DNA from 2 places in the Oceanobacillus sp. FSL W7-1304 genome. Region 2 is predicted to be linked to the other one. Evidence: a T-box and tRNA genes for the amino acid it is inferred to sense, from the RefSeq annotation. Region 2 holds a T-box; the other holds one or more tRNA genes.

Region 1 (4,415 bases), 330 kb from region 2:
GTGATCCAGCCGCACCTTCCGATACGGCTACCTTGTTACGACTTCACCCCAATCATTAGTCCCACCTTCGGCGGCTGGCTCCAAAAGGTTACCTCACCGACTTCGGGTGTTACCAACTCTCGTGGTGTGACGGGCGGTGTGTACAAGGCCCGGGAACGTATTCACCGCGGCATGCTGATCCGCGATTACTAGCGATTCCGGCTTCATGTAGGCGAGTTGCAGCCTACAATCCGAACTGAGAATGGTTTTATGGGATTGGCTTGACCTCACGGGTTCGCTTCCCTTTGTTCCATCCATTGTAGCACGTGTGTAGCCCAGGTCATAAGGGGCATGATGATTTGACGTCATCCCCACCTTCCTCCGGTTTGTCACCGGCAGTCACCTTAGAGTGCCCAACTGAATGCTGGCAACTAAGATCAAGGGTTGCGCTCGTTGCGGGACTTAACCCAACATCTCACGACACGAGCTGACGACAACCATGCACCACCTGTCACTCTGTCCCCGAAGGGAAAACTCTATCTCTAGAGGTATCAGAGGATGTCAAGACCTGGTAAGGTTCTTCGCGTTGCTTCGAATTAAACCACATGCTCCACCGCTTGTGCGGGCCCCCGTCAATTCTTTTGAGTTTCAGCCTTGCGGCCGTACTCCCCAGGCGGAGTGCTTAATGCGTTAACTTCAGCACTAAGGGGCGGAAACCCCCTAACACCTAGCACTCATCGTTTACGGCGTGGACTACCAGGGTATCTAATCCTGTTCGCTACCCACGCTTTCGCTCCTCAGCGTCAGTTACAGACCAGAGAGTCGCCTTCGCCACTGGTGTTCCTCCACATCTCTACGCATTTCACCGCTACACGTGGAATTCCACTCTCCTCTTCTGTACTCAAGTCCTCCAGTTTCCAATGACCCTCCACGGTTAAGCCGTGGGCTTTCACATCAGACTTAAAAGACCGCCTGCGAGCGCTTTACGCCCAATAATTCCGGACAACGCTTGCCACCTACGTATTACCGCGGCTGCTGGCACGTAGTTAGCCGTGGCTTTCTGGTTAGGTACCGTCAAGGTTGGGTCAGTTACTACCCAACTTGTTCTTCCCTAACAACAGAGTTTTACGATCCGAAAACCTTCATCACTCACGCGGCGTTGCTCCGTCAGACTTTCGTCCATTGCGGAAGATTCCCTACTGCTGCCTCCCGTAGGAGTCTGGGCCGTGTCTCAGTCCCAGTGTGGCCGATCACCCTCTCAGGTCGGCTACGCATCGTCGCCTTGGTGAGCCGTTACCTCACCAACTAGCTAATGCGCCGCGGGCCCATCTGTAAGTGACAGCCGAAACCGTCTTTTATCTTCTCACCATGAGATGAAAAGTGTTATCCGGTATTAGCTCACGTTTCCGCGAGTTATCCCGATCTTACAGGCAGGTTGCCCACGTGTTACTCACCCGTCCGCCGCTCATTCCATAAACATTACCCCGAAGGGTTCTGTTTATTTCCTGCGCTCGACTTGCATGTATTAGGCACGCCGCCAGCGTTCGTCCTGAGCCAAGATCAAACTCTCCATAAAAGTTTGTAATACTTAGCTTTTGTAGAAGCTGACTTCTACTTGTTTTAAAAAGAAAAACGAGTTTCCTTTTTCTTGACATACTGGTTGTTTTGTTCAGTTTTCAAAGAGCAAATTTATTGTCTTTTTTAAAAGCAGCTTTACTAATATATCATATACATCACTATATTGTCAACAATCTTTTAAAATTTTTTAAAAGATTATTTTGTAGTAAGAATCAAACTTTTAAATTGGTGGAGCCTAGCGGGATCGAACCGCTGACCTCCTGCGTGCAAGGCAGGCGCTCTCCCAGCTGAGCTAAGGCCCCGTATGATATAAATAAAATGGTCGGGAAGACAGGATTCGAACCTGCGACCCCTTGGTCCCAAACCAAGTGCTCTACCAAGCTGAGCTACTTCCCGTTATGGCGCGCCCGAGAGGAGTCGAACCCCTAACCTCTTGATCCGTAGTCAAACGCTCTATCCAATTGAGCTACGGGCGCATATGGTGCCGAGGACCGGAATCGAACCGGTACGGTAGTCACCTACCGCAGGATTTTAAGTCCTGTGCGTCTGCCAGTTCCGCCACCCCGGCAAGGGTTTGGAGCGGAAGACGGGATTCGAACCCGCGACCCCCACCTTGGCAAGGTGGTGTTCTACCACTGAACTACTTCCGCGCTTGGCAATGTTTAAATTAAATGGTGCGGGTGAAGGGACTTGAACCCCCACGTCCGAAGACACTAGATCCTAAGTCTAGCGCGTCTGCCAATTCCGCCACACCCGCAAATGGTGAGCCATGAAGGATTCGAACCTTCGACCCTTTGATTAAAAGTCAAATGCTCTACCGACTGAGCTAATGGCTCAAAAATATATATTACATATTATTGATAATTATTATTCACTTATGAAAAGTGGTGCCGGCCAGAGGACTTGAACCCCCAACCTACTGATTACAAGTCAGTTGCTCTACCAATTGAGCTAGGCCGGCAAATGGTGGAGGATGCAGGGCTCGAACCTGCGACCCCCTGCTTGTAAGGCAGGTGCTCTCCCAGCTGAGCTAATCCTCCGATTTATATCTGCCTGGCGGCGTCCTACTCTTGCAGGGGCAAAGCCCCAACTACCATCGGCGCTGAAGAGCTTAACTTCTGTGTTCGGCATGGGAACAGGTGTGGCCTCTTCGCTATTGCTACCAGACAATCCTCAAAAACAAGGACAAGTTTTATTATATGCATTTCCGAATAAAAATGCAAGGTTTTTTTGAATTTATACCTTAAAAACTAAATAAGAGTAAACAAGACATCAAATAAAGAATTTAGTTAAGTCCTCGATCGATTAGTATCCGTAAGCTCCACGTGTCACCACGCTTCCACACCGAACCTATCAACCTCATCGTCTCTGAGGGATCTTACTCACTCGAAGTGATGGGAAGTCTCATCTTGAGGGGGGCTTCATGCTTAGATGCTTTCAGCACTTATCCTTTCCACACGTAGCTACCCAGCGATGCTCCTGGCGGAACAACTGGTACACCAGCGGTGTGTCCATCCCGGTCCTCTCGTACTAAGGACAGCTCCTCTCAAACTTCCAACGCCCACGACGGATAGGGACCGAACTGTCTCACGACGTTCTGAACCCAGCTCGCGTACCGCTTTAATGGGCGAACAGCCCAACCCTTGGGACCGACTACAGCCCCAGGATGCGATGAGCCGACATCGAGGTGCCAAACCTCCCCGTCGATGTGAACTCTTGGGGGAGATAAGCCTGTTATCCCCGGGGTAGCTTTTATCCGTTGAGCGATGGCCCTTCCATGCGGAACCACCGGATCACTAAGCCCGACTTTCGTCCCTGCTCGACTTGTAGGTCTCGCAGTCAAGCTCCCTTGTGCCTTTACACTCTACGAATGATTTCCAACCATTCTGAGGGAACCTTTGGGCGCCTCCGTTACCTTTTGGGAGGCGACCGCCCCAGTCAAACTGCCCGCCTGACACTGTCTCCGAACCGGATCACGGTCCTGGGTTAGAATGTCCATACAGCCAGGGTGGTATCCCACGGATGCCTCCACCGAAGCTAGCGCTCCGGTTTCCAAGGCTCCCACCTATCCTGTACAAGCTGCACAGACATTCAATATCAGGCTACAGTAAAGCTCCACGGGGTCTTTCCGTCCTGTCGCGGGTAATGCGCATCTTCACGCATAGTATAATTTCACCGGGTCTCTCGTTGAGACAGTGCCCAAGTCGTTGCACCTTTCGTGCGGGTCGGAACTTACCCGACAAGGAATTTCGCTACCTTAGGACCGTTATAGTTACGGCCGCCGTTTACTGGGGCTTCGGTTCAAAGCTTCGCCTTGCGGCTAACATTTCCCCTTAACCTTCCAGCACCGGGCAGGTGTCAGCCCCTATACTTCGCCTTTCGGCTTCGCAGAGACCTGTGTTTTTGCTAAACAGTCGCTTGGGCCTATTCACTGCGGCTCCATGTAAATGAAGCACCCCTTCTCCCGAAGTTACGGGGTCATTTTGCCGAGTTCCTTAACGAGAGTTCTCCCGCTCACCTTAGGATTCTCTCCTCGCCTACCTGTGTCGGTTTGCGGTACGGGCACCTATGATCTAACTAGAGGCTTTTCTTGGCAGTGTGAAATCCGGAACTTCGGTACTAAATTTCCCTCCCCATCACAGCTTGAAATTGCCAGACGGATTTGCCTATCTGACTTTCTCACTGCTTGGGCGCACATATCCATCAGTGCGCATTCCTTATCCTACTGCGTCCCCCCATCGCTCAAACAATCATGAGGTGGTACAGGAATATCTACCTGTTGTCCATCGCCTACGCCTTTCGGCCTCGGCTTAGGTCCCGACTAACCCTGAGAGGACGAGCCTTCCTCAGGAAACCTT
Region 2 (4,415 bases):
GAATAAACCTAAAACAACCCCGACAAAGGCCATTGTAATAACCGACATTACAATAATTGGATGTGCTAAATGGTTAAATTGCACGGCCATTACTAGGTATACGAGGAAAATAGAGATAACGAAGATAAGAATCATATCGGTTAGGAGCTCCTGTTGTGTGGACTTAAGACTTATTGAATAAGATAGAATCATACGGACAGTTATACCAGGAAAAAGTAAAAGAAGTGTAACACTTGGAAAATGTCACACTTCTTTACAGAATAATTATTGTATTTTTTCTTGAGTGATAGTTGGCTTTTTAATATTGCCTTCATTTTTATCACTACGGTACTGTTTTTGACTGCTATATAAAATAACTAAGTATTATATTTTTTCAATTATGAAACACTTGTAGTATAGTAATAGAAAAATATTCAAGGATTGGAGCGTATTTCACATGGCAACAATTGAAGACTTTCAAAAATTAAATATTCGAATTGGTACCGTCATCCATGCTGAGCTTTTTAAAGAAGCCCGGAAACCTGCAATAAAGCTAGAAATTGATTTTGGAGCAGAAATCGGCAAGAAAAATTCATCCGCTCAAATCACAGAACGGTATACTCCCGAACAATTAATCGGCCGACAAGTCGTTGCAGTCGTGAACTTTCCACCAATGCGTATTGCTGGGTATAAATCAGAAGTATTGGTACTTGGAGGTGTTGCAGGTGAAAATGACGTTATCCTGCTTGCGCCAGATGAAGTCGTGGAAAATGGTACGCCGATTGGGTAAGGATTATTCTCCCCTCTGTTGACTTCGAGGGGAAGTTAACCCAAGCAAATTACATCTCATCCGGAGCTTTCACTCCAAGCAATCGCAATCCTTCTTTTAAAACAATGGTTGTCGCTTTTACCAATCCAAGTCGACTTTCTAGTTCCTCATCCTCAGATAAAATTTTAATATTCCCATAGTATTTATTAAATTCCTGCGATAGATCAATAAGGTATTTGGCAATTTGGGAAGGCGCCTGGTAATTAAAGCTTCGCTCAATGGCTGCCGGAAACTCCATTAACAATTTCACAACAGACCAGCTATAGCTATCATTTAAGCCTTTCGTTGCTGTATCCTCATATTCGGCTTTTCTCAAGATGGAACAGGCTCTTGCATGTGTGTATTGTACATAAGGTCCAGTTGCTCCTTCATATTTCAGCATATCTTCCAATGAGAACTCAATATTATTTTGTCTGTCATTCTTTAAATCATGGAAAATAATCGCCCCAACTCCCACCACTTCTGCTATATCTGCTTTATTTTGTAAGCTTGGGTTTTTCTCAGCAATAATCTGTTCTGCGAGTCGAATCGCCTCTTGAATAACTTCTTCTAATAAAACGACCTTCCCTTTTCGCGTAGACATCTTTTTTCCATCTTTCAGGATAAAACCAAATGGAATATGTGTTAATTGCTTTGCCCAATCGTATCCAAGCTTTTGGAGCACTAAGAAAATTTGCTCAAAATGCAAGCTTTGCTCGTGACCAACAACATAATATGATCTTTCAAATTCATAGGTTTCCTGTCTATAAACAGCAGCGGTTAAATCTCTCGTCGCATAGAGGGTTGCACCATCTGACTTCTTGATTAAACAAGGTGCTAAGTCATGTTCAGCTAAGTCTACCACTTCTGCTCCATCGGATACTTGCAGCAGGTCACTTTCCTCCAGACGGCTGACGATTCGCTCCATTTTATCATTATAAAACGCTTCCCCATGGTAGGAATCGAAATGAACTCCTAATAAATTATAAATTTTCCCGAACTCTTGGAGAGATTCATCTCGGAACCACGTCCAAAGGGAAAGAGCCTCTTCATTACCATCCTCCAACTTTTTGAACCAAGCTCTTGCATCGTCTTCTAACCTTGAGTCGTTTTCCGCTTCAGCATGAAACTGTACGTACAGCTTTAGCAGTTCTTGAATTGGCTCCTCTTTTACACGCGCCTCATTGCCCCATAATTTATATGCCACGATGAGCTTTCCGAATTGTGTGCCCCAATCACCAAGATGATTAATTCGAATCGCTTGATAGCCACATTTCTCAACAATATTTGCAAGTGAATTACCAATTACGGTTGAACGTAAGTGCCCCATTGAAAAGGGCTTTGCAATGTTTGGAGATGAAAAATCAATTGTAATATTTTTCTTTTCAGCATAATTTATCGAACCATATGCCGAACCATCCTTAAGGATGGATGTTAAGGCATGTTTACTAACCATTCTTTTATTTAAAAAGGCATTGACATACGGACCATCCGCGACAACCTTCTCCAAGATTGGATGGTCTATTTTTTCTGCTAACTCTTGCGCAATTATGTTTGGAGCCTTTCTCAATTCCTTAGCAAGTGTAAAACATGGAAATGCTAAATCACCTTGCTCCTCAAACTTCGGCTTTTCGATTAGATTCATAACTTCTCCCAGCTTTAGCAGACCGTTTAAATGTACGGTCATTTCCACTGCATATGCTTTTACGGCATCCATTATTTTCAGCCTCCTTTTCATCAGTAAACACAAAAAAATCCCGCCTCTATATAGAGACGAGATTACCCGCGGTACCACTCTTATTGTTCATCAAAACCAACTCATAAATGGATAACGGCCATTACCCGACTACACCCTACTCTGTTGCATTTCGGGCTGTTTCTCAGAAGTCCGCTTCATTAGGATAGAACGATCGGGCTCACACCATCCCCCAACTCGCTTGCGTTACCATCATAACTACTCTCTTCATCATCGAATTCAATATAATTTTCGTTAGTATATATGAATTCCAACTAAAAATCAACATCTATTTATTTTTTCATAAACATTTGTGTCCAGTAGTGACCGGACTTCACATAACCGACACCAATATGCGTATAATCTTTACTTAAGATGTTCGCTCTGTGACCTGAACTGTTCATCCAAGCATTAACAACTTGCTGTGCAGTGCTTTGACCTTTTGCAATGTTTTCACCAGCTGATTTGTAGTTGATTCCATAGTTTTTCATCATCGTAAACGGTGATCCGTATGTAGGACTTGTATGACTGAAATATCCTTTGTCTTTCATATCTTGCGACTTATGCTTTGCAACTCTAGCAAGCTCCCAATCATATTTCAATGCAGGTAGTCCAGCCTTTGCTCTTTCCGCATTTACGAGCTTGATCACTTCTTGTTCCACTAGATCGTCACTATTTGTTGGAATCCGCAAGCTTTGTCCTGGATATATAAGATTTGGATTTTTTAATTGTGCATTCGCTTTGATAATCTCACTCACTCCTGTTTGAGTTTTCAGAGCGATTTTCCACATTGTATCACCAGGAACTACGGTATAAGAACTAGCTGCAAACGCAGCAGTTGGTACTAGTAATGATATTGAAATAACTAACGCAAAAATGAATGTGCTAATCTTTTTGAACATATTTATATCCTCCTTATTTCTATGTTAATAGGATATATAGTTTCATAGAAAAAATCATTATAAAAAAATTGGATGTATTTTTACAGAATGATTACGTAAAGATTACGCATTAATATCAAACGCTCTTGAAACACCTTTTTAGTAAACCTGGCATTCGTGAAAGTGATTCTTAGAAAATGCATTTTGCTTTCTCATAACCTCTTATACTCTTAAATGCAAGCCTTAGGCACTTATGCAGATAGAAAAAGTTTTATACTTTCTTACCTGCCAAAAAATCGCGTTTAAATTAGCTGAAAATCTAATTTAAACGCGATTACACAATCTCTATTTTTCTACTGTAATACTACCGTTATCGGTTGTTAGCTTAATAAGATTATCTCCATTCCCTACAACTGTATCCCAATTAGAATTACCAAAGATTTTTACACTCCCATTATCTACCTTCACATCAAAAATGGCATTTGTCGGTTCATTTTCCGCTTGGATATTTATTTGCCCATTATTGGTGCTAAAATCAATCGGACGATCTAAGTGTTCCGTAATTAGAGTAATTTTCCCGTTGCTTGTTCTTCCTGTAAGCTCTCCATCTACATTTTCTAAGTGTATTTGTCCGTTATCTGCTTCACTCGTAACATGTGTACTTTGAATATCTTGCAGTTCAATCCGACCATTGTTCGTTGTTACGTGCAATTCCTTTACATCTAATTCACTCGCATTCGCGCGCCCATTGTTCGATGATATACGGATGTCATTGGCTTCCAAACCATTAGCATCGACACGTCCATTATCTGTTTCGACTTGAATAGAATTATATGTTTTTTCCGGAACATAAACTGTCAATTTCGAAGATTGAATTGAAAAATCAAAGTTAAAAAATTTATACCATCTTTCTTTCACATTAACAGCAAGCGTATCCTCTTTTACATCTGCTTTAACTTCATACTTCTGATTGTTTTCACTGTTTCCAATAAATTCAACCGTTGTAAATTCG

What was found. A T-box is a leader RNA that pairs with one kind of tRNA and senses whether it is charged. The one in region 2 lies ahead of argS (arginine--tRNA ligase), so its partner is inferred to be a tRNA-Arg.
Region 1: it encodes a tRNA-Arg, which carries the amino acid that the T-box ahead of argS (arginine--tRNA ligase) is inferred to sense. The anticodon was not compared.

The regions. Positions count from the first base shown of each region.
Region 1 is NZ_CP150211.1:2,616,552-2,620,966, forward strand. Features, by position in the region: rRNA gene NYE61_RS13285 (16S ribosomal RNA) at 1-1,555, opposite strand, end outside; tRNA gene NYE61_RS13290 (tRNA-Ala) at 1,784-1,859, opposite strand; tRNA gene NYE61_RS13295 (tRNA-Pro) at 1,877-1,953, opposite strand; tRNA gene NYE61_RS13300 (tRNA-Arg) at 1,957-2,033, opposite strand; tRNA gene NYE61_RS13305 (tRNA-Leu) at 2,037-2,125, opposite strand; tRNA gene NYE61_RS13310 (tRNA-Gly) at 2,133-2,207, opposite strand; tRNA gene NYE61_RS13315 (tRNA-Leu) at 2,230-2,314, opposite strand; tRNA gene NYE61_RS13320 (tRNA-Lys) at 2,318-2,393, opposite strand; tRNA gene NYE61_RS13325 (tRNA-Thr) at 2,443-2,518, opposite strand; tRNA gene NYE61_RS13330 (tRNA-Val) at 2,522-2,597, opposite strand; rRNA gene rrf (5S ribosomal RNA) at 2,609-2,724, opposite strand; rRNA gene NYE61_RS13340 (23S ribosomal RNA) at 2,843-4,415, opposite strand, start outside.
Region 2 is NZ_CP150211.1:2,286,694-2,291,108, forward strand. Features, by position in the region: gene NYE61_RS11570 (efflux RND transporter permease subunit) at 1-192, opposite strand, end outside; gene csaA (chaperone CsaA) at 437-769, shown strand; gene argS (arginine--tRNA ligase) at 819-2,474, opposite strand; T-box leader at 2,554-2,766, opposite strand; gene safA (SafA/ExsA family spore coat assembly protein) at 2,816-3,424, opposite strand; gene NYE61_RS11590 (DUF4097 family beta strand repeat-containing protein) at 3,749-4,415, opposite strand, start outside.